4 regions of the Novosphingobium sp. 11B genome follow, and region 4 is predicted to be linked to each of the others. Evidence: riboswitches for the same ligand, from Rfam matches in the RefSeq annotation. Region 4 holds a riboswitch; each other region holds the start of a gene.
What was found. Region 4 has a riboswitch for cobalamin ahead of ACYPYD_RS04455 (cobalamin biosynthesis protein CobG). Riboswitches for the same ligand answer to the same signal wherever they lie in the genome.

Region 1 (8,424 bases), on a different contig from region 4:
ATCCGCAACGCCAACGACGGCATCTCGCTGGCCCAGACCGCCGAAGGCACGCTGTCGGAAGTCGGCAACATGCTGCAGCGCGTGCGCGAACTGGCGATCCAGTCGGCCTCGGGCACTTACCAGACCTCGGACCGCGCGGCGATGCAGCAGGAAGTCTCGGCGCTGACCACGCAGATCAACGACAGCTTCACGCAGGCCAAGTTCAACGGCAACACGCTGATCTCGACCACCGCCGGCGCCGACCTCACCTTCAACATCCAGACCGGTTCGCAGGGCGGCCAGCAGGTCGGGCTGACCTCCAAGGCGATCGACGGCACCAAGGTTTCGGCGACCGCCCTCGACGTGACCGACGCCACGAAGGCGGCGACCACGCTTACCAACGTCGATGCCGCGCTGTCGGACGTCAACGCCACCCGCGCCTCGCTGGGTGCCGGCCAGAACCGCCTCGAATCGGCGATCAACAACCTGACCAACACCACCACCAACTTGTCCGACGCCCGCAGCCGTATCGAGGACGCCGACTACTCGGCCGAAACCACCGCGATGGCAAAGGCGCAGATCCTCTCGCAGGCGTCCACCGCGATGCTCGCACAGGCCAACCAGAGCCAGGAGAACATCCTCTCGCTGCTGTGCTGATAACGAACTGAAATATAGAACCTTTCTGTCCCGGAAGGTTCGGAAAGCCCGGTGATTCCCCATGACCGCCGGGCTTTCTTGCGTGGCAAAAGACCCACCCCCGGCCCCTCCCGCAAGCGGGTGGGGGGCGAGACTTGCTCGTTTACGCCCTAGTCGCAGCGGGGTGGGCTGGCCGCCGACCGCACTTCCACCGTGTCCAGACCGCCCCAGCGGTACACGGCCCAGCTCAGCAACCAGCACACCACGAACAGGCCGACGATCAGGAAGCCCAGCGTGTTGAATTGCTCCGAAAGCGAGGCCGCCCCGGACCACACGCCGCCCTCCAGCCCGAATTTCTCCGAGAGCAGCACGGCGGTCTGGATGGAGCCGATCACCAGCGCCACCATGGCCGAGATAGCGGTGATGACGATGTTGTAGTAGAGCTTGCGGATCGGCTTGACGAAGGCCCATTCGTAAGCCCCCAACATGATGACGCCGTCGGCGGTGTCGAGCAGGGCCATGCCCGCCGCGAACAGCACCGGGAACACCAGCACCGACCCCAGGGAAACGCCGTCCGCCGCATGCGCGCCCGAGAGGCCGAGGATGGCGACTTCGGTGGCGGTGTCGAAACCGAGGCCGAACAGGAAACCGAGCGGCGCCATGTGCCAGGCATGGCGCACCAGCCGGAACACGGGGCGCAGGATTCGCGCGATCAGCCCGCGCCCGGCGAGCAGCATGTCGAGGTCTTCCTCGGTGTACGTTCCGCCGCGCCGTACCTCGACGAAGCGTTGCCAGACCCCGCGCAGGATCGCGAGATTCATGATCGCGATCAGGAACAGGAAGCAGGCGGAAATGATCGTCGCGATCACCCCGCCCGAACGGCCGAATGCCTCGAAATCATCGAGAGTGCCTGCTGCCAGCGCGATGGTGGTCGCGGCGATCAGGACGATGGCGGAATGGCCGAGCGCAAACCAAAGGCCCACGGTGATCGGGCGCTGGCCTTCCTGCATCAACTTGCGAGTGACGTTGTCGATGGCGGCGATGTGGTCGGCGTCCACCGCGTGGCGCAGGCCGAGGCTCCAGGCGAGGAGGGCGGTGCCCAGCATCACCGGGCTGGCGTGGAACAGGCTGAACGCCCAGCCCCAGACGACCAGGTTGGCGGCGACGAGCAGAAAAAAGAGCACGGTTATCCGGCTCTTGAGAGAGGTTTTCGCGGGCGACATCGGCATTCTGATCCGTCTTCGCGTCGGCGACCTGACGGGGGCGTGCCGCGCACTCGGCGCGGTCGGCACGGGAGGCACCGGACGGACGCGGCGGCGCCCGACGTCCCTCGCGCCGATGCGGCCCCCGCCGCACGTTGCGTCGCTCAGACGGAAGTTACCGTGCCGCGGCCATCCCCTGGACCAAGGCAAGAGCGACCGGACGCAGGCAGGTCTCCTGGCTCGCGGGTCATCGCTTGATGCATGGCCTTCCCGTGGCCTCGCATGTCGCAGCGTCCGGCCCAGTGGCTGCCGGCGACCACCTTCGGGGCACCGGCCTATGCATCGCGCTCGCCACTTACAGTTGCAGGGACAGCCCCGGATTCGGATGAGAACATCCTCACCGCGTTCCCTTTTAAGCCCCTTGCGGGGCACCGGCGCGATCTTTCGCCGAAATGCTCAAGGTGAACGCTTCGGCGCGGCCTTCCTAATCGCGCGCCTGCTCCGCCGCAAGAGGGGGCTATTCGGCGATGTTCATCGCGTATGTGCGCCGGGCGAAGCGCCAGCGGCCGTCGTGGCGAACAGGTCGTCCCAGGTGCGCGAGAGGGCTTCGTGGTCCGCCGCTTCCTGCCGATGGTCAAGTGGCAGGCTTGGCACGTTCACGGCACCGGGCGTCCGGGGATCGAACTGGAGGATCTGGTGGAGGTCGGCCTCGTCGCGCTCACCGAATGCGCGCAGAAACACGATCTGCCGACCGAGGACGGCTTCGCCGCCTATGCCAAGATGCGGGTGCGGGGGGGCGATGGTCGATCTTGTGCGCCGCAACGTGCAGGGCACGCGCGGCACGTCCGAGCGCCGCCGCATGCTGGCGCACAAGGAGACGCAGCTTCGGGGCTGGCTCGGCCGCGATCCCCGGCCTGACGAACTGGCGCAGGCGATGGGCATGGGCGAGGGTGAGTTGGTCTCGCTGCAGGATGCTGCCCGCCCGATGCGTTTCGAGCCGATCGATGAGGTCTATTCCGACCAGTGGATGACTTTCGCGACGGAAACGCCTGACAGCTTCGCGATGCTGGTCGACGCCGAGATGCGCGGCGCGGTCATCGCGGCGATCACCGACCTGCCGGACCGGCTCAAGCTGATCGTGCAGCTCTACTTCGTGGAGGAACTGAACCTCGCCGAGATCGCCGAGGTCTTGCAAGTTTCGATCCCGCGCGTGCATCAGCTGAAAGCGCAGGCGATCGACAAGCCGCGAGAGAGCCTGAAAGGCGTCGCCGAAGTCCTCTGACCGGCACAATCCGGGGATTCATGCGAGGGCGGCGAAATTAATCACACCCACAACCCCTTGGGGCTACACTTTTTCCTTGCCCCCACATATTCCTGTGGGAAGATGATTCACGCACTCGATTTGCGCGCGATCTTGCCTATCTCTGGCCTTTCCGCCCAAGCGTGAAAGCGTTGTGGGCGAACGCAATTTCAGACGATCCACCGGAGCCGCCCATGTCCCTTCTCGAAGCCCGCAAGACCTACAAGCCCTTCGAATATCCCTGGGCTTACGACTACTGGAAGATCCAGCAGCAGGTCCACTGGCTGCCCGAGGAAGTGCCTCTGGGCGAGGACTGCCGCGACTGGGTGCAGAACATCTCGGATCATGAGCGCAACCTGCTCACCCAGATCTTCCGCTTCTTCACGCAGGCCGACGTGGAAGTGCAGGACTGCTACCATGAGAAGTACGCGCGCGTCTTCAAGCCGACCGAGATCAAGATGATGCTCACCGCCTTCTCCAACATGGAGACGGTGCACATCGCGGCCTATTCGCACCTGCTCGACACCATCGGCATGCCCGAGAGCGAGTACGGCGCGTTCCTTGAGTACTCGGAACTCAAGGACAAGCACGACTACCTGCAGAAATTCGGCGTCGACAACGACGAGGACATCGCCCGCACACTGGCGATGTTCGGCGGCTTCACCGAGGGCGTGCAGCTGTTCGCCAGCTTCGCGATGCTGATGAACTTCCCGCGCTTCAACAAGATGAAGGGCATGGGCCAGATCGTCTCGTGGTCGGTGCGTGACGAATCGCTGCACTGCGAAGGCATCATCAAGCTATTCCACGCCTTCTGCGAAGAGCGTGGCTGCCTCACCAAGGCGGTGAAGGACGATATCGCCGATCAGTGCCAGACCACGATCCGTCTCGAGGACAACTTCATCGACCTGGCGTTCGAGCTGGGCCCGGTGCCGGGCATGACGCCCAAGGATATCAAGAAGTACATCCGCTACATCGCCGACTGGCGCCTTGGCCAGCTGGGCATGAAGCCGATCTACCTGATCGAGGATCACCCGCTGCCCTGGTTGCAGCCGCTGCTCAACGGCGTCGAGCACGCCAACTTCTTCGAGACCCGTTCGACGGAATATTCGAAGGGCGCCACCCGCGGCGACTGGAACACCGTGTGGGCCAACTTCGACTCGCGCAAGAAGGTGCGCGCGAACGACGAGCCGCTGGTGGACGATGGTTCTGAGCCCGGCCTGTTCGGCGAAGTGGCGGCGGAGTAAGTCGTATCGGATCGGGAATGGGGGCAATTTTTCCTCCATTCCCGCCAGATTGGGGCTCATTCCTCGTATTTCGCCGGATGTTTCCGGCCTCCCGCAGCGGGTAGCTCTTGGCAACCGGCTTGCTTCATGCGCATTTCTCCTGAGAATTCTGTCCGGAGGAACGGTCTTGCCCCGTACTATGCTGCTGCTGAGCGCGCTTGCGCTCGCTCCTGCAATCACCGCCCCGCCGGCGCTCGCCCAGACGTCGGCTCCCGTCTCCGCCGACAGCAAGGCGGGCAAGCGCGCCCTGCTTGACGAGAACGCGGTCACCGTGCGCAATGTGTCCCGCGAAGAACTCGTCCACGGACTTCCGCTCGTCGATGACGACGGCTTCGCCATCGGCACCGTTGAACGCCTCGCCGGTAACGAAGTGGTCGTCTCGGACGGGACGGCCGAGTACCGTGTGCCGTTCACGCAAGTCTATGCCTTCAGTAAGGACGGCGCCGATCATTACGCCAGCCGCACCCCGAAATCCCGGCTCAAGCCCGAACCGATCGTCGCCTCCGCTCCGCCTCCGCCGCCGACCGATGCCGACGAGGACTGGGAGAAGCTGGGCCCCGAGGGTGGTCCGCTCCCGGACGAACAGGACGAACCGGAGGCCGCTGCGCCTGCGGACGTAGCGCCGGATACGGCTGCAACGCCCAGTAACTGACCGGGCGATTCCCGCTCCCTTACGCGGAACCATCATGAAGGAGGCCGCCGCATGTCCCATAACCCGACCCTGATTTTCCTGCCGATGCTGGTAGTGGTCGCGCTGACGTTCGTGGCTTTCGTGCGCATGGCGGTCGCCCGCACCGGTATCATCAAGTCGATGGATCCCGACTACTACCGTGCGCACATCGGCCCGCCCGAGCCCGAAAGCGCCCGCGCGGCGGTGCGGCACTATGACAACCTGTTCGAACTGCCGACGCTGTTCTACGCCGCCTGCCTCACCGCTTTCGTGGTGGCGGTCGTGGGACGCTGGACGCTGATCTTCGCCTGGGGCTACGTCGGCGCGCGGGTGGTGCAGAGCCTGATCCACATGACCTACAATAACCCGGCGCACCGGGGCGGGGCCTTCGTTCTGGGCATGCTGTTCACGCTCGCCTTGTGGATCAACCTTGCGGTGTCGATCTTCGCCCGCCTGTGACCGGCCTGAATTTGACGGACGTTCTGTGGGTGCTGGCGGCGGGGCTCAACCTCGTCGCCTTCGCTGCTTTCGGCATCGACAAGGCCCGCGCGCGGCGGGGAGAACGGCGTATCCCGGAATCGCGGCTGCTGCTTCTCGCGCTCGCGGGCGGGACGCCCGGCGCTTATGCTGGGCGCCGGGCCTTCCGGCACAAGACGCGCAAGCAACCCTTCGTCGCTCAGCTCCACACCATCGCCGCGGTGCAGGCGGCGGGTCTGGCGTACCTTGCGTACGGGGCGTTCTAAACCAGCCAGCTGCCCGGATTGGGCATCGGCACCTGCTTCTGCGCGTTGAGGATACTCATCACGCAGCGCACGATCACCAGAACCGACACCGCGATCAGGATCGGGATGCCGATCAGCACGAGCGTCAGGATCGTGCCTACCACCATGCCGAGGAAGAACAGCCAGAACGTGCGGATCGCATATTCGTAGTGCGACACCTCCCATGCGGCCTTCGCGTCCCCGCGCCAGGCATAGGCGAGCACGACGCCGACGATGCCCGTCACTCCGGTCACGTAGGATGCGAGATAGAGCAGGTTTATGATCGTCGGCTGGTTGAAGTCGAAACCCGACTTGGGCGCCGAACTCGCGGGTCTTGGGTCGAAGTCGGTCATTGGTTCTTCCTCCTGTTTTCCCCTGAAGGGAGGGTGCCTCCATTGGGCCGGGCTGGCAAGTTCACTGCGACTTCTTCCGTTCGCGCGCCTTGACGCGGCGGATCTTGGCGAGGTCGCCTTCAAGGATCGTCAATGCGTCGCGCTCCGCCTCGGAGAGCCGGGCCGTGTCGAAATGGGCGATCAGCACTTCCAGGGCATCGCCGATCCGGCCCAGCTGGCGGCCGTAACTGCCGACTTCATCGAGGATCGCGCGCTCGGTCTCGGGGTACTTGGTCTCGCCGATGTTGACGTTGACCAGCCCGACCTGCGAGCCCTCGAACGTCCAGGTCCAGGGATTGATCGCCTGCCACAGCTTCTCGGGCGCGAGGCTGAAGGTGGGCTGGAGGGACATTTCGGCCATCGCGTTTCTCCGGGAATGGGGACGCGGACAAGAATGCCGCAGGCGGCGGCGCCTGTGCATGACGAATCCCGTCACATCCTTGCGGTAAAAGCGGTGGCGCAGGCGCGCCCGGCCGTTTAGAGGACTGCGCCATGAGCAGCGAAACCAGTGGCCAGATCGGCAGCGAAACCGTTTCCTTCGGCTATGAAGACGTCGCGGCCGAGGACAAGGAAAGCCGCGTCGGCGCCGTCTTCTCCTCCGTCGCGCGCAAGTACGACGTGATGAACGATGCCATGTCGGTGGGCATGCACCGCTTGTGGAAGGACAAGTTCGTGCGCCGCGTGCGTCCGCGTCCCGATGAGCAGATCCTCGACATGGCTGGCGGTACGGGTGACATCGCCTTTCGCATGGAAGCCGAGGGCGCGGTGGTCACTGTCTCGGACATCAACCAGGACATGCTCGACGTCGGCATCGAGCGCGCCATGGAGCGCGGCATCGACACGCTGGTGTGGTCGCGCCAGAATGCCGAGGAACTGAGCTTCCCCGCCCACTTCTTCGACGCCTACACGATCGCCTTCGGCATCCGCAACGTCACCCACATCGACAAGGCGCTGGCCGAGGCGCACCGCGTGCTCAAGTTCGGCGGGCGCTTCTTCTGCCTCGAATTCTCGACCACCGAATGGCCGGGCTTCAAGGAAGTCTACGACGCCTATTCGCACAAGCTGGTCCCGAAGATCGGCTCGATGATCGCCGGGGACGCGGAATCGTATCGCTACCTGATCGAATCGATCCGCCGTTTCCCGCCGATGCCCGAATTCGAAGGCATGGTGCGCAAGGCCGGGTTCAAGCATACCAAGGTCGAGCCGATCCTCGGCGGCCTCGTCGCGATCCATTCGGGCTGGAAGGTCTGAGATGATTTTCGCAGCTTCCCCCCTCCCGCTTGCGGGAGGGGCAGTGAGACTTGGCAGCTTGCTGCCTAGTCGCAGCGGGGTGGGCGCTGGCGCCGACCTTGCGTTCGGACGCGCCCGCCCCCTCCCGCAAGCGGGAGGGGAGAAGTGACCACCACCCCCGTCCACATCGCGCGTCTCCTCAAGTGGGGCCGCGTCCTCGCGCGCCATGGGGCGCTGCGCGGGATCGAGAACGACCGCAATGCCCCGGCGCCGGTCAAGCGCCTGTGCCGGATCGCGCGCTTCGGCACGCGCCAGCCGGCCGAGCCCGACTATGCCGGCGCCTTCCAGGAGATCGGCCCCGCCGCGATCAAGCTGGGGCAGGCGCTCGCCACCCGGCCCGACCTCGTCGGCGAAGGTCCTGCGCACAACCTGCTGACCTTGCAGGACAGCTTGCCGCCCGTGCCCTTCGCGGCGATCCGCGCGCAGATCGAGAGCACCTTCGGCCGCCCGCTCGAGCGCATCTTCGCCTCGATCGAGGAAACTCCGGTAGGCGCCGCCTCGATCGCGCAGGTCCACCGCGCGGTTACGCCGGACGGGCGCGACGTCGCCGTCAAGGTGCTGCGTCCCGGCATCCGCGAGCAGTTCGCGCACGACGTCGAGACTTATGAATGGGCCGCCGCTCATCTCGAGGCGCTTGGCAACGAGGCGGCGCGGTTGCGTCCGCGTGCCGTGATCGCGAACCTCAAGCGCTGGACCCAGCGCGAGTTCGATCTTCGCCGCGAAGCCGCTTCGGCCTCCGAACTCGCCGATGCGATGAAGGGGATCGAGGATTACCGCGTTCCCGACATCGACTGGGACCGCACCAACGGTTCGGTGCTGACGGTCGAATGGATCGACGGCATCAAGATGAGCAACCTCGCGGCGCTGCGCGAGGCGGGGCACGACATGCCCAAGCTCGCGCGCAGGCTGGT
Region 2 (3,970 bases), on a different contig from region 4:
CGAGGCGCTTGGCCAGAGCGGCGGCCATGCGGCGGTCGAGGTGGCGGCATATGCTCAGCCAGCGGGCGCGTGCGGCGGTGTCGCCGCGTTCATGGGCGGCCTCGGCCTCGACGCGGGCCTGTTCGGCGGCGGAGAGGCCGTGGCGTGCGAAATGCATGAGGGCTTCGGCAATGCCGGCGTCGATCTCGGCGGCAGGCTTGCTCTCGATGGAGCGCAGGCTAGGGCGCGGGAGAAGGGGGCCGTTGTCGTTGACCGCGCCCAGCGGCGCGCCGGTGCAGAGCACTCCGGCAATGGCCGGCATCGTCCCGTTCATGGCGGCGGCGAAGCGGATGGTCATGGGCGGATAGTCTCTCTTCTTGGTGGGTGTCGACGGATCAACCCTCTACCCTGGCAGCGATGAACCCATCATGCAGGGACGTGGTTTCTCAAGTCTTGACGATACCACCTAGGGACATTCCCCGGGTGCCTCCGCTGCAATCGATTGTCTTCAATTTGCGGGCTGGGTGATCCAGCGGCCGGAGTTTGCGTACTCGGGCTTGATGCCCTGCGAACCCGGCAGATTCCGGGCGGTATAGAGCGATTCCCCGCCGCGCTGCTGCACTTCGCTGGAGTAGGCGGGGCTGGGCTGGATGGGCATGGTCGGGCTGGTTGCCTGCGCGACCGGCTCTGCCTTCGCGGGCTGGGCCGTGCCGAATGCGCGCTGGACGGCGAGCGGGTCGAGCGCCGCTGCTGCAGCGGCGGCATCTGCGCTGTCGTCATGGCGGTGCGGAGCGGCCATCGGCTCGCCGCCGAGGTAGGCGAAGCGGAACGTCGCCGCGCTGCCCGCCGCGCCGCGCAGCGCGTAGAAGCGGTGCGCGCCGATGGTGGAAAGGTACTGCAGGCTCGGCGCCCAGTAGGGGTTCACCTGGACGGTATGATAATGCGTGGCGAGACCGACGGGTGTATAGACGTAGCCTGCCAGCGCCTGGCGCGCGACGTTTTCGGCGCGGTCCCAGAACATGCGCTGCGGGCGGCGGGCGAGCGAGCCGTCGCAGGTGAACGAGAACTGGCAGCCTGTCGAACGTTCCGACCCCTCGTAGACGACGCCGCAGACGGTCTTGGGATAGGCAGGGTGGGCCATGCGGTTGAGCACGACCTGCGCCACCGCGCGCTGGCCCGCGTCGGGCTCGCTCGCGGCTTCGTAGTAGATCGCGGCAGTCATGCACTGCAGCGCGCGGGTGCGGTCGACGCCGGAGTTGTCGATGTAGATCGGCCGCGCGGTAGCCAGCGGGCCGGAGACGCTGTCGTCGGCGTCGGAGCGGATGCCTTCGCCGACCTGAAGCGGGGCCTTCTCGGCTTCGAGGTAATAGAAGGCCGAACCGGGGAAGCTGGCGCCTGCCTGCTCGAACGGCATGGGCAGTGCTTCGGCGCCTTGCGAGGCGGCGTCGGCGATGGCGAAGCTGTCCCAGCCTTCCGGCGCGGCGAAGGCGGGAAGGGCGACGGCGGCGAGCGCGGTCACGGCGAAAGTCCAGCGGCGGCGCAGGACGACCGGGCGGTGGCCGACACCGCGGGCGCGGCGCGGATAGCGGCCGACGAAATCGCGCGGGCGTTCGAACGGAGCGCCTTGCGAATCCATCACCGGCGCCGGGGCGGCGTCTGGTCCGGGAATGGAAGGGGCAGGGCTCACTCGGTTCCTTTCGGCCGCAATTCGGCAGCACCGGCCTAGCCTGTGCCTGGTGCGCGCGCATCCGGGCATTCCGGGCCGTCCCGTTGCGGTACAGCCACGCTCTGTACGCTTAAGGGCTTAAGATTTGGCTGCATCCCGTCGTCCTGGACTTGATCCGGGACCGCTGGCCGTGAACGGCGCACCCTTGCGGCGTGGCGCCTTGCCCATGGCTCGCGTCTAAAGACAGCCACCGGTCCCGGATTGAGTCCGGGACGACGAATGCTTGCCAACCCCTGTATGCCGCACTATCCGCGCGGTTACGTCATGGGTTGCCCGCAAGGGCCTAAGAGGGAAGCCGGGTGCGAATACCGGCGCTGCCCCCGCAACTGTGACCGGGGAGGCCGCCTCCACCATGCCACTGGCCCGTATGAGGGCCGGGAAGGCGGATGGCGCGACTGACGATCCGGGAGCCAGGAGACCTGCCCGAGACGGTCGTTCCGCAGCCGGACGGGGTTCTTCCGGATGCAGCGAGTGTGACGCGCCATGAGGAAGGCGCGCATGCCTCCGCCGTGAACGGCACAAGCACGTTCAAAGGTTCGGAGGACATATGAAGTATCTGTTTCTGCTCGGCACCGCGCTTGCCGTGAGCACCCCCGCGATGGCGGATGACGGCGACGATATCCTCGTCGTCACCGCCACGCGCGAGCCTACTCCGATCACCCAGGTCGGCCAGTCCGTCAGCGTCGTCACCCGCGACCAGATCGAGCGCACGCAAGCGACCACCGCCACTGACGTGCTTGCCCGCATCCCCGGCATCTCGACCGTGCAGTCGGGCGGTTTCGGCCAGCCCGCGAGCGTCTTCGTGCGCGGCGCCGAGAACGCGCAGTCGCTGGTGCTGATCGACGGTGTGCGCATCAACGATCCCGGCGACGTCGGCGGCGGCTTCGACTTCGGCGCGCTGCCGATCGGCCAGTTCGACCGTGTCGAGGTCGTGCGCGGTTCCTCGGGCGTGCTGTGGGGCAGCCGCGCGGTGGGCGGCGTCATCAACTTCATCACCGCCCGCCCGACCGAACAGTGGACCGCGCGCGGCCAGGCCGAGTATGGCTGGCGCGACCGCAAGCAGGCGAGTGTCTCGGCGGCGGGTCTCGTCGGCCCGGTCGGCCTGACGCTGGGCGGCAACTGGCTCAAGGGCGACGGCTTCTCGGCCTTCAACGAGCGCCGCGGCGCCACCGAGAAGGACGGCTTCGAGAGCAAGAGCGCCAATGCCCGCGCCTCGATCGAGTTCGCGCCGGGCCTCTCGGCCGATGCGGGCGGGTTCTACACCAAGGCGAACTACGACTACGACAACACCGGTGCCGATGCCCTCAACGTCGGCATGAAGCGCGATACGCTGGGCTATGCGAACCTGCGCTATGCGGGCCTCGACGGAAGGCTGAACGCGCGCGTCGGCTATGGCATCAACGACACGCGCCGCATTTCCGACGACGCCGTCTTCGGCCCCTACACCACCAACGGCCGCACCGAGCGCTTCGAAGGCCAGGTCAGCTTCGCGCCCATCGAGCAGGCGAGCGTGCTGGTCGGCGGCGAGACCGAGAAGCAGAAGTTCGACGACAATTACGGCTCGAAGGATTCGACCACCATCGACAGCCTGTTCGGGAACCTGACGCTGCGCCCGTTCGCCGGCCTGACGCTGAACGGCGGCCTGCGCTACGACGACAACTCGGACTTCGGCGACCGCACGACCTACGCCGCCAACGGCGCCTGGGTGATCGGCGGCGGCGACAGCGCCCCGGTCCTGCGGGCCAGCTACGGCGAGGGTTTCAAGGCGCCGTCGCTCTACCAGCTCTACACCAACGCGGGCTTCCGCGCGCTCGATCCCGAGACGTCGAAGAGCTGGGACGTGGGGCTGGAGCAGCCTTTTGCCGAAGGGACCGGCCGCTTCACGGTGACGTACTTCGATCGCAAGACGAAGAACCTGATCGACTACGACCTCGCGAACTTCAATTACTACAATGTCGGCCGGTCGCGGGCGCAGGGTGTGGAACTGGGGATGCAGGTGACCGACTGGCAGGGCTTCGACGTGAACCTCGCCTATACCTACCTCGACGCCGTCAACGAGGACACCGGCGCGCAGCTGGCGCGTCGTCCGAAGAGCAATCTCTACGCCAGCATCGACAAGGCGTGGGCGGTCGGTCTGAAGCTGGGCGCGGACCTGCGCGTCGGCGGCGGGCGCTACGACGATACCGCGAACGCGCAGTACGTCGGCGGCAACGTAGTCGTGGGCCTGCGCGGCGCCTTCGCGGTGACGCACAATGTCGAGGTCTA
Region 3 (8,424 bases), on a different contig from region 4:
GCTTACCGGCGGCTGCTACTTCCACCATGCGGACAGCTTCGCGATGATGCGCGGCGGGCATCTGGACATCTGCGTGCTCGGCGCTTTCCAGGTTTCCGTGCACGGCGACCTCGCCAACTGGCACACCGGCGAGCCCGATGCGATCCCGGCGGTCGGCGGGGCGATGGACCTTGCCATCGGCGCCAAGCAAACCTTTGTGATGATGGAACTTCTGACCAAGCAGGGCGAGAGCAAGCTGGTCGAGAACTGCACCTATCCGCTGACCGGCCTCGGCTGCGTGTCGCGGGTCTACACCGACCTTGCGGTGTTCGACCTCGGCCCTTCCGGCGCGAGCGTGGTGGAGATGGTCGAGGGCCTCGAAATCGAGGAACTGCGCCGGATCACCGGCCTCGATCTGGCCTTCGCCAAAGATGCCGAGCCCGTCTGAGCAGGCGGCACCCAACGATACCATAACGGCACCTAACATACCCCCAAGGGGGGCAAAGGACTATCCCGACATGACCGAAGCCTTCATCTGCGACGCCGTACGCACGCCCATCGGTCGCTACGGCGGCGGCCTCTCGAAAGTGCGCGCCGACGACCTCGGCGCCGTGCCGATGCGCGCGCTGATCGCGCGCAACCCCTCGCTCGACCCGGCCGCCATCGAGGAGGTCTTCTATGGCTGCGCCAACCAGTCGGGCGAAGACAACCGCAACGTCGCGCGCATGAGCCTGCTGCTGGCGGGCCTGCCGCACACCGTCCCCGGCGTCACTCTCAACCGCCTGTGCGCATCGGGCCTCGAAGCGGTCGGCACGGCGGCGCGGGCGATCCGTAACGACGAGATGGCGCTCGCCATCGCGGGCGGCGTCGAGAACATGACGCGCGCGCCCTTCGTCATGGGCAAGTCCGACGGTGCCTTCGGCCGCGCGCAGAAGCTGGAAGACACGACGATGGGCTGGCGCTTCATCAACCCGGCGCTCGATGCGCTCTACGGCACCGAGACGATGCCGCGCACCGGCGAAAACGTTGCCGAGGACTTCGGCATCAGCCGCGCCGATCAAGACGCCTTCGCCCTGCGCAGCCAGCAGCGCGCCGCCGCGGCGCAGGCGAGCGGCTTCTTCGCGGAGGAAATCGTCCCCGTCACCGTGCCGGGGAAGAAGCGCGGCGAGACGCTGGAGGTGTCGATCGACGAACATCCCCGCGCCGACACCACGATCGAGACGCTGGCCAAGCTGAAGCCCTTGTTCGGTCCCGAAGGCACCGTCACGGCAGGCAATGCGTCCGGCATCAACGACGGCGCGGCGGCGATGTTCGTCGCCAGCGAGGCGGCGGCCAGGGCACATGGGCTGACGCCGCGCGCGCGTATCCTCGGCATGGCGTCCGTCGGCGTCGAGCCGCGCGTCATGGGGATCGGCCCCCTGCCTGCGACGCTTAAGCTGATGGAGCGGCTTGGCCTGACCATCGGCGACTTCGACGCGATCGAGTTGAACGAGGCCTTCGCCAGCCAGGGCCTTGCAGTCATGCGCGGGCTTGGCCTGCCCGACGATGCGCCGCACGTGAACCCCAACGGCGGCGCCATCGCACTGGGTCATCCGCTGGGCATGTCGGGCGCGCGCATCGCCATGAGCCTCGTGCACCAGCTGGAGAAGACCGGCGGCAGGCGCGGCCTCGCAACGCTGTGCATCGGTGTCGGCATGGGACTGGCGCTGGCGGTCGAGAGGGTCTGACGCCGCTCGGCCGGGCCGCCCGCGTATCCTCGATGATCGCCCGGGCGGCCTGCCTGTCCCTTGACCGATGTGGACAGGCGATGCAGCCATAGCCGCGGAGGCGGATCGCTTACGCCGGACGCCTCCGATCGCCGCACGCTGCCGGCGGTGCGAAGGACCTGCCGATGCCGCTGATCGCCGATGCCGAGTTTTCGAAGCTCAACATTCCGCTGCTGCGCCATTTCCCGGAACTGGTGCAATCCCTCGGCGGCGATGTCGGCGAACTGCTGCCACTGGTCGGAATGGCGGCAAAGGACTTTCGCGACGACGCTGCGGAGCTGACTTATCCGCAGGCGATCCGGTTACTGGCGCTTGCCGCAGATCGCCTGAACTGCCCCGATTTCGGAATGCGGCTGGCGTTGCGGCAACGCGGCGGCGCGATTTTCGGGCCGCTGGGCAATACCATGCGCAATTCGAAGACATTCGGGGACGCCCTGCGCTTCGCCAGTGCTCATACGAACGCTCACAGCCGCGCCGCGCGTGTGTGGCTGCGACCCGAGCCTGAAGAGGGCACCATCTTTGCCGGGCACGAACTGCTTCTCGAAACCAGCCGCGACCGTATTCAGGCCATCGAACAGATTCTGCTGGTCGGCCATCTCGAGGCGATGGAGATGACCGGCGACTATGCCCGCGCGCGCATTATCCATTTTCGGCATGAACCCGTGTCGCGACCGGCTGAATATCGCCGCTACTTCGGCTGCGACGTGCACTTCGGCGAGCCCGCAGACGGGATCACGTTCTCCGACCGGGATCTTGCCACTCCGGTGCTCACCCAGAACGCGCAGGTCCGCAGCGATCTGGTCGCCTACATCGAGAGGACTTTCCCGAAGCAGCGTCCACCCGTGGACGCCGAAGTGCGCGGGCTGATCCTGCGCAAGCTGACCCGGGACGACTGCGGCAGTGCCGAAATCGCCCGCACCCTCGCCATTCATCACCGGACCCTTCGTCGGCGACTGAAGCAGGAGGGCACCAGCTTCCAGGCGGTCAAGGACGATGTCCGCCGCGATCTGGCGCTGTACTACCTGCAGCAGACCGGTATCGATTTCCGCGGCATTTCCGAGAAGCTGGGGTTCGCGGAACAGGCAGTATTCTCCCGCAGCTGCAGGCGCTGGTTCGGCCAGTCGCCCACGCAGTTGCGCGGCCTACGCGCATCCGTCTCCAACATATCACCGTCATTACCGTGAAGTGGGAACCCATCTCCTGACGGCGCCTGTTGCACGATCGTCAGATGGGTCCCCGCCTTCGCGGGGATGACGAAGCAGGGTCAGGTGACGATGCCTTCACCCGTATCGATCACGCCCGCACCGCGATCCCGTACTGCTCGATATAGTCGCGGAAGTGCTCGCGGACGCCTTCGCGGCTGAGGCCGAATTCGGCCAGGTCATATTCGTGCTTGCCGTGCTTGCCCTTGGGGTTTGCAACCAGGTAGGCTTCCATGGCTGCGCGGGCCTGCGGCGTGAAAGGCTCGTCGAACCTTTCGTAGATGCCCTGCGCCGTGGCGAGCGGGTCGCGCACCAGATCGCGATACTGCACGTCGAAGATCGCATCGTGCCCGTGCTTCGCACGAAAGGCGTTCGACCGCGCGATCATCAGGTCGAACGTCTCCAACAGATTCTCTCCGATGGCCCGAAGATCGACCTGATCGCTGTACATCCGCCGCACTTCCTTGACGAGGCTGCAGGCCGAGCCCAGCACTTCGACCGGATCGCGGTGCGTCATGACCAGTTGCGCGTCGGGAAACTCGGCCGTCAGGGCATCGAGGAACAACGGGTGCCAGGGGTTCTTGAGCGTCCAGCGCCCCGGGGCATTGGCCTGAAGCAGCTGCAGCAGCCGCTTTTCGTAGCGGAAGGCGGGCGCGTAGTCGGCCTCGTCCAGGAACCAGCGGTGGTAGCCCGGAATGTCCGCCTGGGAATCGTAGAGCTGCGCGCAGAACGACGGCGCCATGGCGAACTGGCACTCGGTCGGGCTGTCGGCCTCCTCGTAATGGATCGCGGCGATCTGCGGCGCGTACTTCAGCCCCTGCAGCGTTCGCGTCTGGCAGGCATCGTGACGGGGACCGGCGTGAAGTTCCTGCACCAGCGGCGGCGGCACCGAATCGAACGCTTCCCAGCGCAGGAACGCGCGGCGCGCCGGGTCGGCTTCCAGCAGGTTGATCGCCAGCGTGGTGCCGGTACGCGGAAGGCCGAAGACGAACAGCGGCTTCTCGACCGGGCGCTCCAGAAGTTCGGGATGGCGCGCCAGCCAGTCTTCCACCCGCATCCGGTTCGCCATCGCGGCGACCAGTGCATCGACCGATCGCGCCATCCCGGCTTCGGTGAATCTGGCCTCGTCCTCGTAGGACTTCAGCAACACGCCAAGCCCTTCGAGGATCGCGGGATCGCCGAAGTCGCTCAATCCGGTCCGTTCGCTTGCCGCTGCGACGATGTCCTGCGCCTGCATGTCTTCTGCCTCATCCCGTGCCGCGTCATCGCGCGGCGTTCGGAAGGGATCATGAAGACATGGGGCACACTTTAGAAGCTACCCGCCGATCACCTTGGCGATATCGGGCGATCAGACCGAAAGGATCAGGGAATCATCGCTGCGCGGGGGCGTACCGTCGTACGAGGGCAGAGGCTCGAAGTGCTCGTTCAGCAGTTCCATCGACGAGAGGCCCGCTAGCTTGAACTGGCCGAGACCCGGCTCCTCGTCGCTGCGGCGTGCCTTCGCGGGGTTCATGGCACTGACGACAAGATCGCCGTGCCTTTCGAACAGCATGTGCGGGGCAAGCGTGATCGTGTTGCCGTTGTAGCGCGCCGTCACGAACTTTCGCGTGGCTATGGCTTCCATCAGGGTGAGTCGTGGATCAGTCATCGGCACCGCAAATTGCACGGGTTGCCCAAAATGAAAAGCAAGGTTGCAACCGAAAACTCGCAGGACGGGCTTACGGAAGGCCCCACGCGAACGGCTTGCAAATCGTGCGCGCAGCGAATAATCCCCCGCCCGTCCCTCCGAAAAGGGGGACACGATCGCGTTGGTGCCTTCCGAAAGGGGCTTAAAAGGGAACGCGGTGAGAGGGGCTACCCCTCGAAGCCGAGGCTGTCCCTGCAACTGTAAGCGGTGAGCGCGATGCATATCGCGGCAGGCCAATGTGCCCTGCCGCACCCACTGGGCCGGACGCTAACTCCTGCGAGGCCTGGGAAGGCCGTGCATCGCGCGACGACCCGTGAGCCAGGAGACCTGCCAGCGTCCGGTCGCTCTTGCCTTGGTCCAGGGGATGGCCGCGGCACGGTGTACTCCGTCTGAGCGACGAACTTGCGGCCAGGCCGCAACGGCGGGTTTCGCCGGTCGCTCGTTCGCGCCCGGATTCCGCCGCTGCACCCGCGCGGGGGACACCCCTCTCGCGGGAACCTGTCCGTTCGACTGGGAAACGCAACGGGGGTTACAACATGAATACGAGATCGCTTCTTTCCGGCCTGATCGCTTCGGGCGCGTCATTCTGCGTGCTTGGCATGTCCGCGAGTTCGGCGCAGGCGCAGGAAGCCGCCGAGACGGCGCCGGAGAATGCCAATAACACGGATGCGGGCAACATCGTCGTCACCGCGCGCAAGGCGGGTGTCCTGCAACTCGGCCAGCAGGCCGACGCCTCCAGCCGCCTCGGCCTCACGCCGATGCAGACGCCGGCCAGCGTCGACGTCATCACCAGGGAGATGATCCGCAGCTTGGGCGACCGCACCGTGGTTGCCGCAGCCGCGCGCGCACCGGGGCTCATCAACAACAGCTCGGCCTTCGGTTACTCGCTGAGTTCGCGCGGGTTCACCGGCTACACCTCGGTGATGCAGCTCTACGACGGGATGCGCGTCTACACGACGACCACGCAGACCTTCCCCGCCGACCCGTGGATGGCCGAGCGGATCGAGGTCCTGCGCGGTGCGGCCTCGGTCCTCTATGGAGAGGGCGGCATCGGCGGCGCGATCAACGTCGTGCGCAAGAAGCCCAATACCGAGCAGGTCGAAGGCGAGGTCCGTCTCAGCGGCGGTTCATTCGATACTTATGCGGCGGCGGGCGGGATCGGCGGGCCGATCGGAGACAGGCTCTCGTACCGCGTCGATCTCAGCTACACCCGTTCGGACGGGTGGATGGAGCGCGGGCAATCGCGCAGTCTTGCGCTTTCGGCGGCACTGCGCTGGCAGGCGCGCGACGACCTCGTGCTGACGCTGACGCACGACCGCGCCGACCTCGACCCGACGATCTGGTACGGCACCCCGCTGCGCGACGGCAAGCTGGTGCGCGAAATCCGCAAGAAGAACTACAACATCGCCGACCGCTCGCTGCGTTTCGACGATGCCTGGACCCAGGCCAAGGCCGAATGGACACCGGCCGAGGGGGTGACGATCACCAACGTCGCCTACTATCTCACCGGCTTCAAGCACTGGCGCAATGCCGAGGGCTATGCCTGGTCCGGCGACCAGATCCGCCGCTCGAGCTATCTGGAGATTGTCTACAAGACGAAACAGTGGGGCGACCGCTTCAACGCGGTGTTCGATCATACACTGCTTGGCATGGACCACCGCCTGAGCCTGGGCGGCGAGTACAACACCGGCTCGCTGCTGCGCACCGACAGTTCGCCCAACAGCCGCTTCGACCTCGTCGATCCTTGCGACTATACGCCGGGCACGTTCCTCGACGGCACATTCGGCACCCGCTACAAGTACAAGACCGATGTGCAGCAATGGGCGCTGTTCGGCGAAAGCCGGCTCTCGCTGTCCGACCGGCTCTCACTGGTGACGGGGCTGCGCTATGACCGTCCGAAGACCGAGCGGCACGATGCCCTCGATCCGGCGGCGGACTACACCGCCCGCTATCCGAGCACCAGCTGGCGCACGGGGCTGGTCTACAACCCCAGCGACACGATCTCGCTCTATGCGCAGTATTCGGCGGCGGCGGACCCGGTGACGGCGTTCCTCACGGCGACGCTGGCGCAGACCACCTTCGACGTTTCCACCGGGCGCCAGTGGGAGGCCGGGATCAAAGCGACTTTCCTGGACGGACGCGGCGAGTTCACGCTGTCGGGCTATCGCATCGTCAAGAAGAAGATCCTGACCCGATCCGCCAACGATCCCACGGTGTCGGTGCAGGTCGGACAGCAATCTTCCTACGGCGTAGAGGCCTCGTTCGGACTGGCGGTGACGAAGGAATTCAGCGTGCTCGCCAACGGCACGATCCTGAACGCGCGGTACGACGACTTCGACGAACTGGTCGGCACCGCGCTGGTCAGCCGGGACGGCAACATGCCCATCGGCGTCGCGGAAAAGGCGGCCAACCTGTGGCTGTCATGGCGGCCGGTGCAGCCGCTGCATCTGGACGCGGGCCTGCGGTATGTCGGCAAGCGGTACTCCGACGCCGCCAATACCCGGCGCATCCCGGCCTATACGCTGGTCGATGCCTCGGCCCGCTACGACCTTGCAGACAAGACGAGCGTGACGCTCAACTTGCGCAACGTCTTCGACAGGATCTACGTCCAGAACAGCTACTCCACCTCGCAGTGGGTCCTAGGTGAGCCGCGCAGCGTCGCGGTCACCTTCGAGCAGCGGTTCTGACCGTGGCGGGGAGGCCGAAGCCAGGGCGAGAGCCGAACTGGCGCGCGATCGCCGCGCGCGTGCTGGCGGCCACCGTCGGCGCCTACGCGCTGTGCTACGCGTGGATCGGCGCAGCCGTACGCGTGCTGCCGATGGACGGCGTGGACGCGAACATCCTCGCCACCTGCCTTGCCTTCATGGTGTTCGTCGCGGTGATCCTGCGGGCCTTCGCGGTCCGCAGCGTCACGCGCATCTGGTGCGAACTGCTCGTGGGCACGGCGCTGCCCATGGGCCTGCTGCTGGGGCTGGGGCGGTGAAGGACACCCTGCGCCAGTCGATGGGCTGGCTTCATACCTGGTGCGGGCTGCTGCTGGGCTGGGTGCTGTTCGGCGTCCTGCTGACGGGATCGCTGGCGTTGTTCTACACCGAGATCAATCTCTGGACGACGCCCGAACTGCGCTCTCCCGTCACCATCGACCGCACCCATGCGGTGCGAATGGGCCGCGCGTACCTCACCCGCGTCGCGCCCGATGCACGGCAGTGGCGCATCGTCATCCCCACCCCGCGCGAGCCGGTGCTGCGCCTCGTCTGGACCGACCGCGCGGGCAAGGCCACCACGCACCGGCTCGACCCGCAGACCGGCACCCGCATCCCGCGCGACATGGACGCGGGGTTCTTCTTCATGCGCTATCACTACACGCTGGGGATCGATCGCAAGTCCAGCCAGCTGGGCTTCCTGATCGTCGGTGCGGCGGGCCTCGCCATGCTCGCCGCCTCGATCAGCGGCGTGATCATCCACAAGCGGATATTCCGGGATTTCTTCATCTTCCGCCCCGGGGCCTCGCGCCAGCGGGCGTGGATGGACGCGCACAACGTGCTCTCCGTGCTGCCGCTGCCGTTCCACGTCATGATGGCCTATACCGGCCTCGTCCTGATCTATTACGCCTACATTCCCGCCGGGGTCGCCATGCTGAACGGCGGCGATGTGAAAGGCTACCAGACCGCCGCCGCGCAATCGCTCTACATCGACGGCGGCATCGATGGCGACTGGCCGCCGGGCGCGCCCCGCCGCACCGTGGACCTCGCGGCGCTATTGCCGCGCGCCGAACGGGCCTGGGGCGGCG
Region 4 (8,424 bases):
ACCCCCGGCATCGCGGGTCGGGAGGTCGAATTCCACCACGCGCACCGGTTGGGTCAGTACGGCATCGCAAATGGTGCGCCGCACATCGAGCAGGCCGGATTTCTCGCTACCCTTGCGTGGCAGCAGGATCAGGTCCGCCCCGTTCATGGTGCGGATCGCCTGAACGGTCAGGTGCTCGGGATTGCCGGTGCCGATGCCGATGAGATCAAGCCGGATCACTCGACGGAACCGGCATAGCGCGACCCGGCATGCTGCGGCCGAAAGCGGCGGTCGTAATCCTTGGCGTAGAGGCTGCTTTCGCCGAAGTCCTCCGCCGCCAGTACGCGCCCGACGAGGATCAGCGCGGTCCGCTCCATGCTTCCGGCGACGGCGGCCTCGATCGTTTTCAGCGTTGCGCGCACGATCCGCTGGTCTGGCCAGCTTGCCCGCCACACGACCGCGACAGGGCAATCGGCGCCATAGACCGGCGCAAGATCGGCCACGACCCGCTCAAGATTGTGGACCGACAGATGGATCGCCAGCGTGGCACCTGTCGCAGCGAAGTTGGTAAGGTTTTCGGTGGGCGGCATCGTGCTCGCACGGCCAGGGGTCCGGGTCAGGACGAGCGATTGCGCCAGTGCAGGAAGCGTAAGCTCCGCTTCGAGTGCGGCGGCCGCAGCGGCGAAGGCCGGTACTCCCGGTGTGACGGTAAAGGGAATGTCCAGCGCGCGCAGGCGGCGCAGTTGCTCCCCCATCGCCGACCACACGGACAAGTCCCCCGAATGCAGCCGCGCAACATCGTGTCCCGCCGCATGAGCCTCGGCGATCTCGGCGATGATGGCATCGAGGTCCATTGGCGCGGTGTTGACGATGCGCGCGCCCGGCGGGCAATGCTCCAGCACTTGCGCAGGCACCAGCGACCCCGCGTAGAGGCAAATTGGGCTGGCCGCGATCAGGTCCCTGCCGCGCAGTGTCAGAAGGTCAGGCGCGCCGGGACCGGCGCCGATGAAATGAACGGTCATTCGGAAACTCCCATAGCTATGGCGCATGTCGCCATGCGGTCGCGTGAGATGTGGCGGGGGCCTGCCAAAGCCGCGGCGGCGCCTTCGAAAGCGGCAAGCGCGCTGGCTTCGGCGACGCTTCCCACGCCCCTTGCGGCCTGTGCGGCAGTGGAAACGGTCAGGGTGTGGACTTGGGTCAGTCGTTCAGGCGGTACGGCGATTACCGGCAAGTCCAGCAGGTTGGCCAATTCGGCAAGAGCCTGCGCCTTGTCGGCCACGGTAGCGATATGCGTGACCGGCGGAACGCCTTCGCGCGCCTGCTGATAGGCCGATATCAGCGAGAAGACATCGGCCTCCAAACGAAAGCCGAACCCTGCGACGATCACAGCGCCACGCTCCACTGAACAACCGGATAGCGGGACCGCCAGCCTCGGCGGGAACCCAGCGGCGCGGCATCTGCCAGTTCTATGCGCAGAAGAGTGCCGCCTCGCTCTCCATGCCAGCGGGCGAGCAAGGCTTCGGACTCCAGCGTGACAGCATTGGCAACCAGCCTTGTGCCAGTAGGAAGGCGTTGCCATAAGCCTTTGAGCAACGTGTCCGACAAGCCCCCGCCAACGAAAACTGCGTCCGGCGAAGGTCCTTGTGGCAATACTTGCGGCGCACGGCCAAGGACGAGTTTCAGGCGATCCACGCCCAAAGCCAGAGCATTCGCCTTCGCACGCTCGCCCCGCATGCTGTCTGCCTCGACGGCGCAGGCCGTGTTGGCCGGGTGCGCCAGAAGCCATTCAATGGAAACAGAACCGGACCCTGCCCCGATGTCCCACAAGTGCTCGCCGGGGCGAGGTGCCAATGCGCTCAACGTCAGCGCCCGTAACGGACTCTTGGTGATCTGGCCGTCATGATCGAAGAGATCATCGGGCAACCCACTGCTCACCGGTAAGGCGCATCTTGCTCCGGCCACGGCGATGCCTACCGCCACCGGATGCTGGATGTCATCGAAATGCTGCGCCTGCGCGGCGACACTGCGCACACGCTCGCGCGGACCACCCAGCGCTTCCAGCACATGAAGCGTGGAGGCACCAAAACCACGTTCGACCAGATAGCCGGCCAGCTCTGCCACTGCGCCACCATCGCGCACCAGCACCAAGAGGCGACGCCCCGTCGCAAGGTGAGGACGCAGCCGCTGCACCGGCGCGGCATGGAGGCCAAGGCAGGCGCAGTCCTGCAACGCCCAGCCCAACCGCGCCGCCGCCAGTCCGAAAGTCGAGGGAGCCGGATGCGCGATCCATTCGCCCGGATCGAGATCGCGCGTCAGGCTGCTCCCTGCGCCGAACCAGAACGGATCGCCGGAAACAAGCACCACCACCTTGCGCCCGCGCTCTGCCGTCAGAAGCGGCAAGCCATCGCTGAAGGGCACTGGCCATTGTCGGCTTGGCGCACTAAGGCCCGACAGCAGGGCAAGGTGGCGGGCCGCGCCCATAACCAGTTCCGCCTGCTCCAACGCCTTGCGGCCTGCCGCGCTCAGTCCGTCCGCCGCATCCTCGCCGATGCCCACGATGGTCAACCAGGGGGAAGCGCTTGTGTCAGCCATGCCGAATATCCTGCTGCTGGGCGGCACCACCGAAGCGAGCGCCCTCGCCCGCCTGCTGGCCGAGCATGGCATTACTGTCATGCTGAGCTATGCCGGACGCACGGAGAACCCGCGCGCCCAGCCCGTACCAACGCGCATCGGGGGCTTTGGGGGCGTGGCCGGGCTGGCCGCATACTTGCGCGAACATCGCGTGACACATCTGGTGGACGCCACTCACCCTTTCGCCGCGACAATGAGCGTGCATGCTCTGAAGGCGGCGCGTCTTGCGGGAGTTCCTCATGCCGCGCTCACCCGTCCGGTTTGGCAGACGGCACCGGGGGACAAGTGGAGCAGCACGCCTGATATTGCCAGCGCCGTCGAAGCCCTTTCCGGACCGCCGCGTCGGATTATGCTCGCCCTTGGCCGGATGCATGTGGAGGCTTTCGGCGCCCGGCCAGAGCACCACTATCTGCTGCGTTTCGTCGATACGCCAAGCCAGCCCCCTGCCCTGCCCCATCATACCCTCGTCGTCGATTGCGGGCCGTTTACCGTCGATAATGACACCCGCCTTCTGCGCGACCATGCGATCGACCTTGTGGTCTGCAAGAACGCGGGTGGCAGCGGCGCTGAGGCCAAGCTGGTTGCCGCACGCAATCTCGGCTTGTCGGTGCTGATGATCGAGCGGCCGAAGCTGCCCGCCCGCACCGAGTTCCTCCGCCCAGGAGAGGTGCTCGACTGGATCGGTCATACGCCATTGTCCGGAACCGAACGCGGCGTGTAGAGAATCGGCGGCCCCGGTCGTTCAATCAATCGCGTGCGGCTCGACCCGACGATCACCACGGTGCGCATGTCCGCCATATCCGCGCGGGCTTGCCCCAGTGGGACGATCCGCAGCGTTTCCTCCGGCGTAGACACTGCGTGGGCGAACAGGATGAGGCGTTCGTGGCCGCAGGCGTCGCGCAGCACTTCCAGAACTCTTGCGAAGCCCTCCGGCCTTGCCCGCGATCGCGGATTGTAGAACGCCATGGCAAAGTCCGCTTCCGCCGCTAATCTCAGGCGTCGCTCGATCACGCCCCACGGCTTGAGGTTGTCGGAGAGGTTGATCGCGCAGAAATCATGCCCCAGCGGCGCACCGGCCCGCGCGGCAGCGGCGAGCATGGCGGTAATCCCCGGCAGCACACGGATGTCGAGGTCAAGCCACAATTGCGGCCCCGCTTCCAGTGCCTCGAACAGCGCAGAGGCCATGGCGAAAACCCCCGGATCGCCGGAGGACACAACGACAACCCTGCGCCCCCGCACTGCAAGATCGAGCGCAAACGCTGCCCGGTCCAGTTCCACGCGGTTGTCGGAAGGATGCAGCGTCAACCCCGGACGCGGGGCCACTCGCGCAACATAGGGAATGTAGCCGACCACGTCAGTCGCATCGGCCAGAACTGCGGTCACTTCGGGCGTCACCAAAGCCTCGTTGCCCGGCCCTAGCCCGACGACGGCAACCCATCCTTGCTCGACAGCCCTTGTCATGGACGCCGCCCCTGTCCGTGGATCAGCAGGATCGAGAAATAAGGCGCGACCTCTTGCGCATCGACCAGTCGCGTTACGCTCTGCCCCGGCATTGCGGCGTGTTCGACGAGCCATGCGGCCTGCTCGCGCCCGGCTGCGGCTACTGCACGGCGCAGCTTGGGCAAATTGCGGCCGATCTTCATGACGACAAGGGCATCGGTATCACGGATGCGCCGCACCAGTTCCTCTTCGGGCAGCGTCGCCATCGCCACCGTCAGCACATCATCGCCCCAGGTGATCGGCACGCCCGTGGCGTTCCATGCGCCCGCCATGCCGGTGATTCCGGGAACTACCTCCACCGGAATCTGGCCCGACAGGCGGCTGTGAAGGTGCATGAACGATCCGTAGAAGAACGGATCGCCTTCGCACAGCACCACTACGTCTTCACCGCTGCGGGTCGCCGCCAGCAGCCGGTCGGTGCATTCGGCATAGAAGTCCGAAAGGCAGGCGTTGTAGCGCGGATCGGCCAGTGGGATCTCGGTGGTGACCGGGTATTCCATGGCGATCTCGACCGCGTCGGCGCGCAGCAGACCCTGCGCAATGCGGCGAGCGTGGCCGGAGCGGCCCTTCTTGCGGAAATAGGCGATCTGCCGGGTGCCGCGCACCAATCGATCCGCGCGCACGCTCATGAGGTCTTCCGCGCCGGGACCAAGGCCGACGCCGTGAACCGTCCCGTACTTCTCTGACCCGCTCATTCGGCGCGGCTCGCAAGGGCGTTGACTGCGGCGACGGTGATAGCGCTGCCACCAAGGCGACCTGCGACGATGCAGCAGGGAACAGGTGCCTCCGCCCACAAGGCGTCCTTGGATTCGGCAGCTCCCACAAAGCCCACCGGACAGCCGATGATCGCCGCCGGGCGTGGGCAAGCTGGGTCCTGCAGCATGTTGAGCAAGTGAAACAATGCCGTAGGCGCATTGCCGATGGCCACCACTGCGCCTGCCAGATGCGGCCGCCACAATTCCAGCGCGGCGGCAGAGCGCGTATTGCCCATGACGCGCGCCATTTCCGGCACTTCGGGGTTCGCCAGTGTGCAGATCACCCGGTTGTCGGCAGGCAGACGCGCTCTGGTCACGCCTTCGGACACCATGCGCGCATCGCACAAGATCGGCGCGCCTGCGACCAGCGCCTTGCGCGCAGCCAAGGCGAAACCGTCCGAAAAACGGATATACGCCTCGAGCCCCGCCATGCCTGCCGCATGAATCATCCGTACCGCGACAGGCTCTTCCTCGGCATCGAAGCGCGCGAGATCGGCCTCGGCACGGATGATGGCGAAGGACTGGCGATAGATCGCGGCGCCGTCCTTCTCGTAGACATGCGGCATCAGGAAGCTCCAAGGCGGGCGAGAATTTCGGCGCTGTCCAGCCCTCGGTACAGCGGTTCGGCATCGGCACGGGCACCGAAAGCAAGATCGTAGCGCCCGCTGCGGCCCGTCACCGTCACATCGGCAGGCAGCGGACTGGCGCAGCCCTTCGCGCAGCCGGAGACATGCAGACGCCCCCGCACGACCGGCGCGAGCTGGCGCGCCAGATCGCGCGTCTCCACGCTGGCTTGTGGGCATGTGGGCGCTCCGGGGCAGGCATCGACGCGCAGCAACGGGTCGGCAGGGTCAGTCGAAAGGCCGGGAACGTCGAGCAAGGATGCACCTTCGACAAGGAGCACTCGCCAAGGCGTCAGGCGCAGCCCGGTAACGCCTAAGCGCTGCATCAGGGCCAGCAAAGTCCGGGCTTCAATGCGACCGAATGGCAGGCCATAAGCAACGTGTCCGCGGCCCTCACCCGGTGCGAGCGACGCGGGAGAAGAGGCTGGCCGCGTATCGCCCATGGCCCAAACAGGCAAAGGAGCGCCGTGCTGGACCATCCGCTTGGCCTGAACGCCTCCGCTGTCGACGAACCATCGGGCGAGCGCCAGCAGGGCATCGACCTCTCTCCCAATAGTGAGGCGCACACCTTCGGCACGTCCATCAGCACGCAGTACCAAGGTGCCATCGCAGCCGCGCTCTACACGAAAATCGCCCGCTTCGCAGGCCACCGCCGAAACTTCTCCGGCGTCGATGACGAAACCGACTTTGCCGGGCAACTGTGGGAACTCCGTCAGCCGGTCACGCAGTTCATTCGCAATTCGCACGGTGTCGTCGCCCGCCTGCCATTCCGGAGCGACGAGGATGTTCCGGCGGCCCTCCCGCTCACCATCGCGATCGACAAGGCTCAATGTACACAGGCACTCCAGCAGAGCGGGCCACTGCGCCTCGCTCACACCGCGGATCTGCAGGTTGGCGCGTCGTGTCAGGTCTATCAGGCCGCTGCCATGCGTCAGCGCCGCCTCGCACAAGGCCACCGCTTGCGTAGCGCTCATCCGGCCAAGGTGCGGCTTGACCCGCATCAGCAGCCCATCGCCCGCCGCCATCGGATGCCAGGCATCGGGGCACCAACCCCTTATCACTCCCTCTCCCTGCGCCCTCACAGCCATCCCACCTCGTGCACCGGACCGAAACGAGGATAGGGCTTGCCGACGACAGCCGACCGACGCGGGCCGACGGGCGGGCGCAACAGGCACCCGGCGACACGCGCACGTGCAGCCCCAGCCGCACAGCTTCGTCGCCCAGACGGAAGAACAACCGTGCCGTGACCATCCCCTGGACCAAGGCAAGAGCGACCAGTGCGCCGGCAGGTCTCCTGGCTCGCGGGTCACGGCTTGATGCACGCCTTCCCGGACTTTGCAGCCCAGTGGCTGCCCTTTCGAAAGGGCCAGTGCATCGCGCTACCCGCTTACAGTTGCAGGGACAGCCGCGGATTTGGGGGCAAGCCCCCGCACCGCATTCCCGATTAAGCCCCGTCAGGGGCACCGGCGCGATCATGTTTTACAGTTGGAAACCAATTGCAAAGCCGCCCTTACAGTGATCCAGCGCATGCACAAGGTGCAATAGCTTTTCATCGCTACGTATGAACCGACCCTTTCCGGCCGCTCAGCGGCCAATTTTTCGCTACTAGGTTCGGAAAGTCCGGTTTCTTATCATGGCGCCCATGGCTCGCCGTAGATGGGGCCAAGTCGCGGGCAGCAAAGTGCATCAGCAATCTGCTTCCCCTTATCGGCGCTGGATATCTCAGTGATTGGAAATATGCTCTCCCAAATGACGTCCAGCGATGTAACCGAAGGTCATGCTTGACCCTAATGTGCCGCCCGCTCCGCCGTAGACGTCGCCCAGCACCGCCGCCATCGCGTTGCCCGTAGCGTAAAGACCGGGGATCGGGTTGCCGCTCCAGCCGATAACCTGAGCTTCAGCGTTGGTCTTGCGACCGCCTGCAGTGCCCAGCCCGCCAGCTTCCATCTTGACCGCGAAGTACGGCCCCTGATCGATCTTGCCCAAAGTGCGGAACGGCGCTTCGAATGCGGTATCGCCCCACATATAAAAGTTACTTCAGCTTGAACTCGAGTTTGCGAAGCGTCCCCGAGAACCGGCTGCTCGCGATCGTGTAGTCGCAGTTTACCGGGGTGATGGTGTCCATGCCGACGTCGAACCCCTCGGTATGAGACATCCAGCCCCGGATCGTACGCCCGATCCGCCCGCTGCCGACCGGCTTACCATCGATGCTGATCGTCAGCGTGCCGCCCGAGCCCAGCTCCTGCTTGTCCGCTTGGAAAGCCGCAGTCAGGCTATGGTGACCTGCCGCAACCGGCTGCGCCGCGCGGATGGTGAACTGGTCCGTCCCCACCGCATTGTAGTGGAACACCGGCACCCCGTCCTTCAGGTAGAAGGCATAGCCGCCGAAGCGCCCGCCCTGCGTCACCAGCACGCCTTGCGCTCCTGCGGGCAGATCCACGTCGGCGTCGATCGTGAAGGATTTGCCGATGGTGTGCGGCGCGGCGTCCTCGTTCAGATGGCTGAGCGGGGCGAGATAGGTGAACTCGGTGCGGTTGCCGCCAAGCGTCGGACGGCCCTCTGCACCCTGGCTGTAGTCGTGGATCGGCAGGATGTTGTTCGCCGCCGCCTCCTTCCAGAACAGATCCTGCAGTTCCTTGAGCTTCGCCGGGTTCTTCGCTGCAAGGTCGTTGGCGGTGGTGAAGTCCTTGTCGAGATTGAACAGGGTCCACTTGCGGTTCTCCGGGCCGACGCCAAGCTTGCGGTCCTCGCCCACGCCCACTTCCCACGCCATGCGCTTGGGCAAGGTGCCCGCCATCCAGCCATCGTGGTAGATGCCGAAGTTCTCCATCATCTCGTAGACTTGCGTGCGCCGCGCGGAAGGGGCCTTGGGCGCCGCGAAGCTGTAGGCAAGGCTGATGCCGTCGATCGGCTGCTGCTTCACGCCCTGCACGGTT

Region 1: another riboswitch for cobalamin. It lies ahead of ACYPYD_RS25460 (HoxN/HupN/NixA family nickel/cobalt transporter); the one in region 4 lies ahead of ACYPYD_RS04455 (cobalamin biosynthesis protein CobG).
Region 2: another riboswitch for cobalamin. It lies ahead of ACYPYD_RS04110 (TonB-dependent receptor domain-containing protein); the one in region 4 lies ahead of ACYPYD_RS04455 (cobalamin biosynthesis protein CobG).
Region 3: another riboswitch for cobalamin. It lies ahead of ACYPYD_RS05885 (TonB-dependent receptor); the one in region 4 lies ahead of ACYPYD_RS04455 (cobalamin biosynthesis protein CobG).

The regions. Positions count from the first base shown of each region.
Region 1 is NZ_BAAILP010000292.1:36,729-45,152, reverse strand. It holds gene ACYPYD_RS25465 (flagellin N-terminal helical domain-containing protein) at 1-636, shown strand, start outside; gene ACYPYD_RS25460 (HoxN/HupN/NixA family nickel/cobalt transporter) at 786-1,838, opposite strand; cobalamin riboswitch at 2,026-2,268, opposite strand; gene ACYPYD_RS25455 (hypothetical protein) at 2,349-2,558, opposite strand; gene ACYPYD_RS25450 (sigma-70 family RNA polymerase sigma factor) at 2,617-3,099, shown strand; gene ACYPYD_RS25445 (ribonucleotide-diphosphate reductase subunit beta) at 3,312-4,361, shown strand; gene ACYPYD_RS25440 (hypothetical protein) at 4,528-5,052, shown strand; gene ACYPYD_RS25435 (MAPEG family protein) at 5,104-5,529, shown strand; gene ACYPYD_RS25430 (DUF1294 domain-containing protein) at 5,526-5,813, shown strand; gene ACYPYD_RS25425 (DUF4870 family protein) at 5,810-6,184, opposite strand; gene ACYPYD_RS25420 (hypothetical protein) at 6,246-6,584, opposite strand; gene ACYPYD_RS25415 (class I SAM-dependent methyltransferase) at 6,716-7,474, shown strand; gene ubiB (2-polyprenylphenol 6-hydroxylase) at 7,619-8,424, shown strand, end outside.
Region 2 is NZ_BAAILP010000047.1:8,705-12,674, reverse strand. It holds gene ACYPYD_RS04120 (hypothetical protein) at 1-337, opposite strand, end outside; gene ACYPYD_RS04115 (cell wall hydrolase) at 488-1,666, opposite strand; cobalamin riboswitch at 1,955-2,146, shown strand; gene ACYPYD_RS04110 (TonB-dependent receptor domain-containing protein) at 2,253-3,970, shown strand, end outside.
Region 3 is NZ_BAAILP010000064.1:39,410-47,833, forward strand. It holds gene ACYPYD_RS05860 (3-oxoacid CoA-transferase subunit B) at 1-427, shown strand, start outside; gene pcaF (3-oxoadipyl-CoA thiolase) at 498-1,706, shown strand; gene ACYPYD_RS05870 (AraC family transcriptional regulator) at 1,871-2,929, shown strand; gene ACYPYD_RS05875 (sulfotransferase family protein) at 3,039-4,184, opposite strand; gene ACYPYD_RS05880 (hypothetical protein) at 4,296-4,595, opposite strand; cobalamin riboswitch at 4,742-4,983, shown strand; gene ACYPYD_RS05885 (TonB-dependent receptor) at 5,171-7,321, shown strand; gene ACYPYD_RS05890 (hypothetical protein) at 7,324-7,617, shown strand; gene ACYPYD_RS05895 (PepSY-associated TM helix domain-containing protein) at 7,614-8,424, shown strand, end outside.
Region 4 is NZ_BAAILP010000055.1:846-9,269, reverse strand. It holds gene cobF (precorrin-6A synthase (deacetylating)) at 1-219, opposite strand, end outside; gene cobM (precorrin-4 C(11)-methyltransferase) at 216-1,001, opposite strand; gene ACYPYD_RS04485 (cobalamin biosynthesis protein) at 998-1,366, opposite strand; gene cbiE (precorrin-6y C5,15-methyltransferase (decarboxylating) subunit CbiE) at 1,363-2,571, opposite strand; gene ACYPYD_RS04475 (cobalt-precorrin-6A reductase) at 2,570-3,331, shown strand; gene cobJ (precorrin-3B C(17)-methyltransferase) at 3,295-4,071, opposite strand; gene cobI (precorrin-2 C(20)-methyltransferase) at 4,068-4,805, opposite strand; gene ACYPYD_RS04460 (precorrin-8X methylmutase) at 4,802-5,431, opposite strand; gene ACYPYD_RS04455 (cobalamin biosynthesis protein CobG) at 5,431-6,513, opposite strand; cobalamin riboswitch at 6,756-6,971, opposite strand; gene ACYPYD_RS04450 (FAD-binding protein) at 7,211-7,474, opposite strand; partial or broken gene ACYPYD_RS04445 (sulfatase-like hydrolase/transferase) at 7,521-8,424, opposite strand, start outside.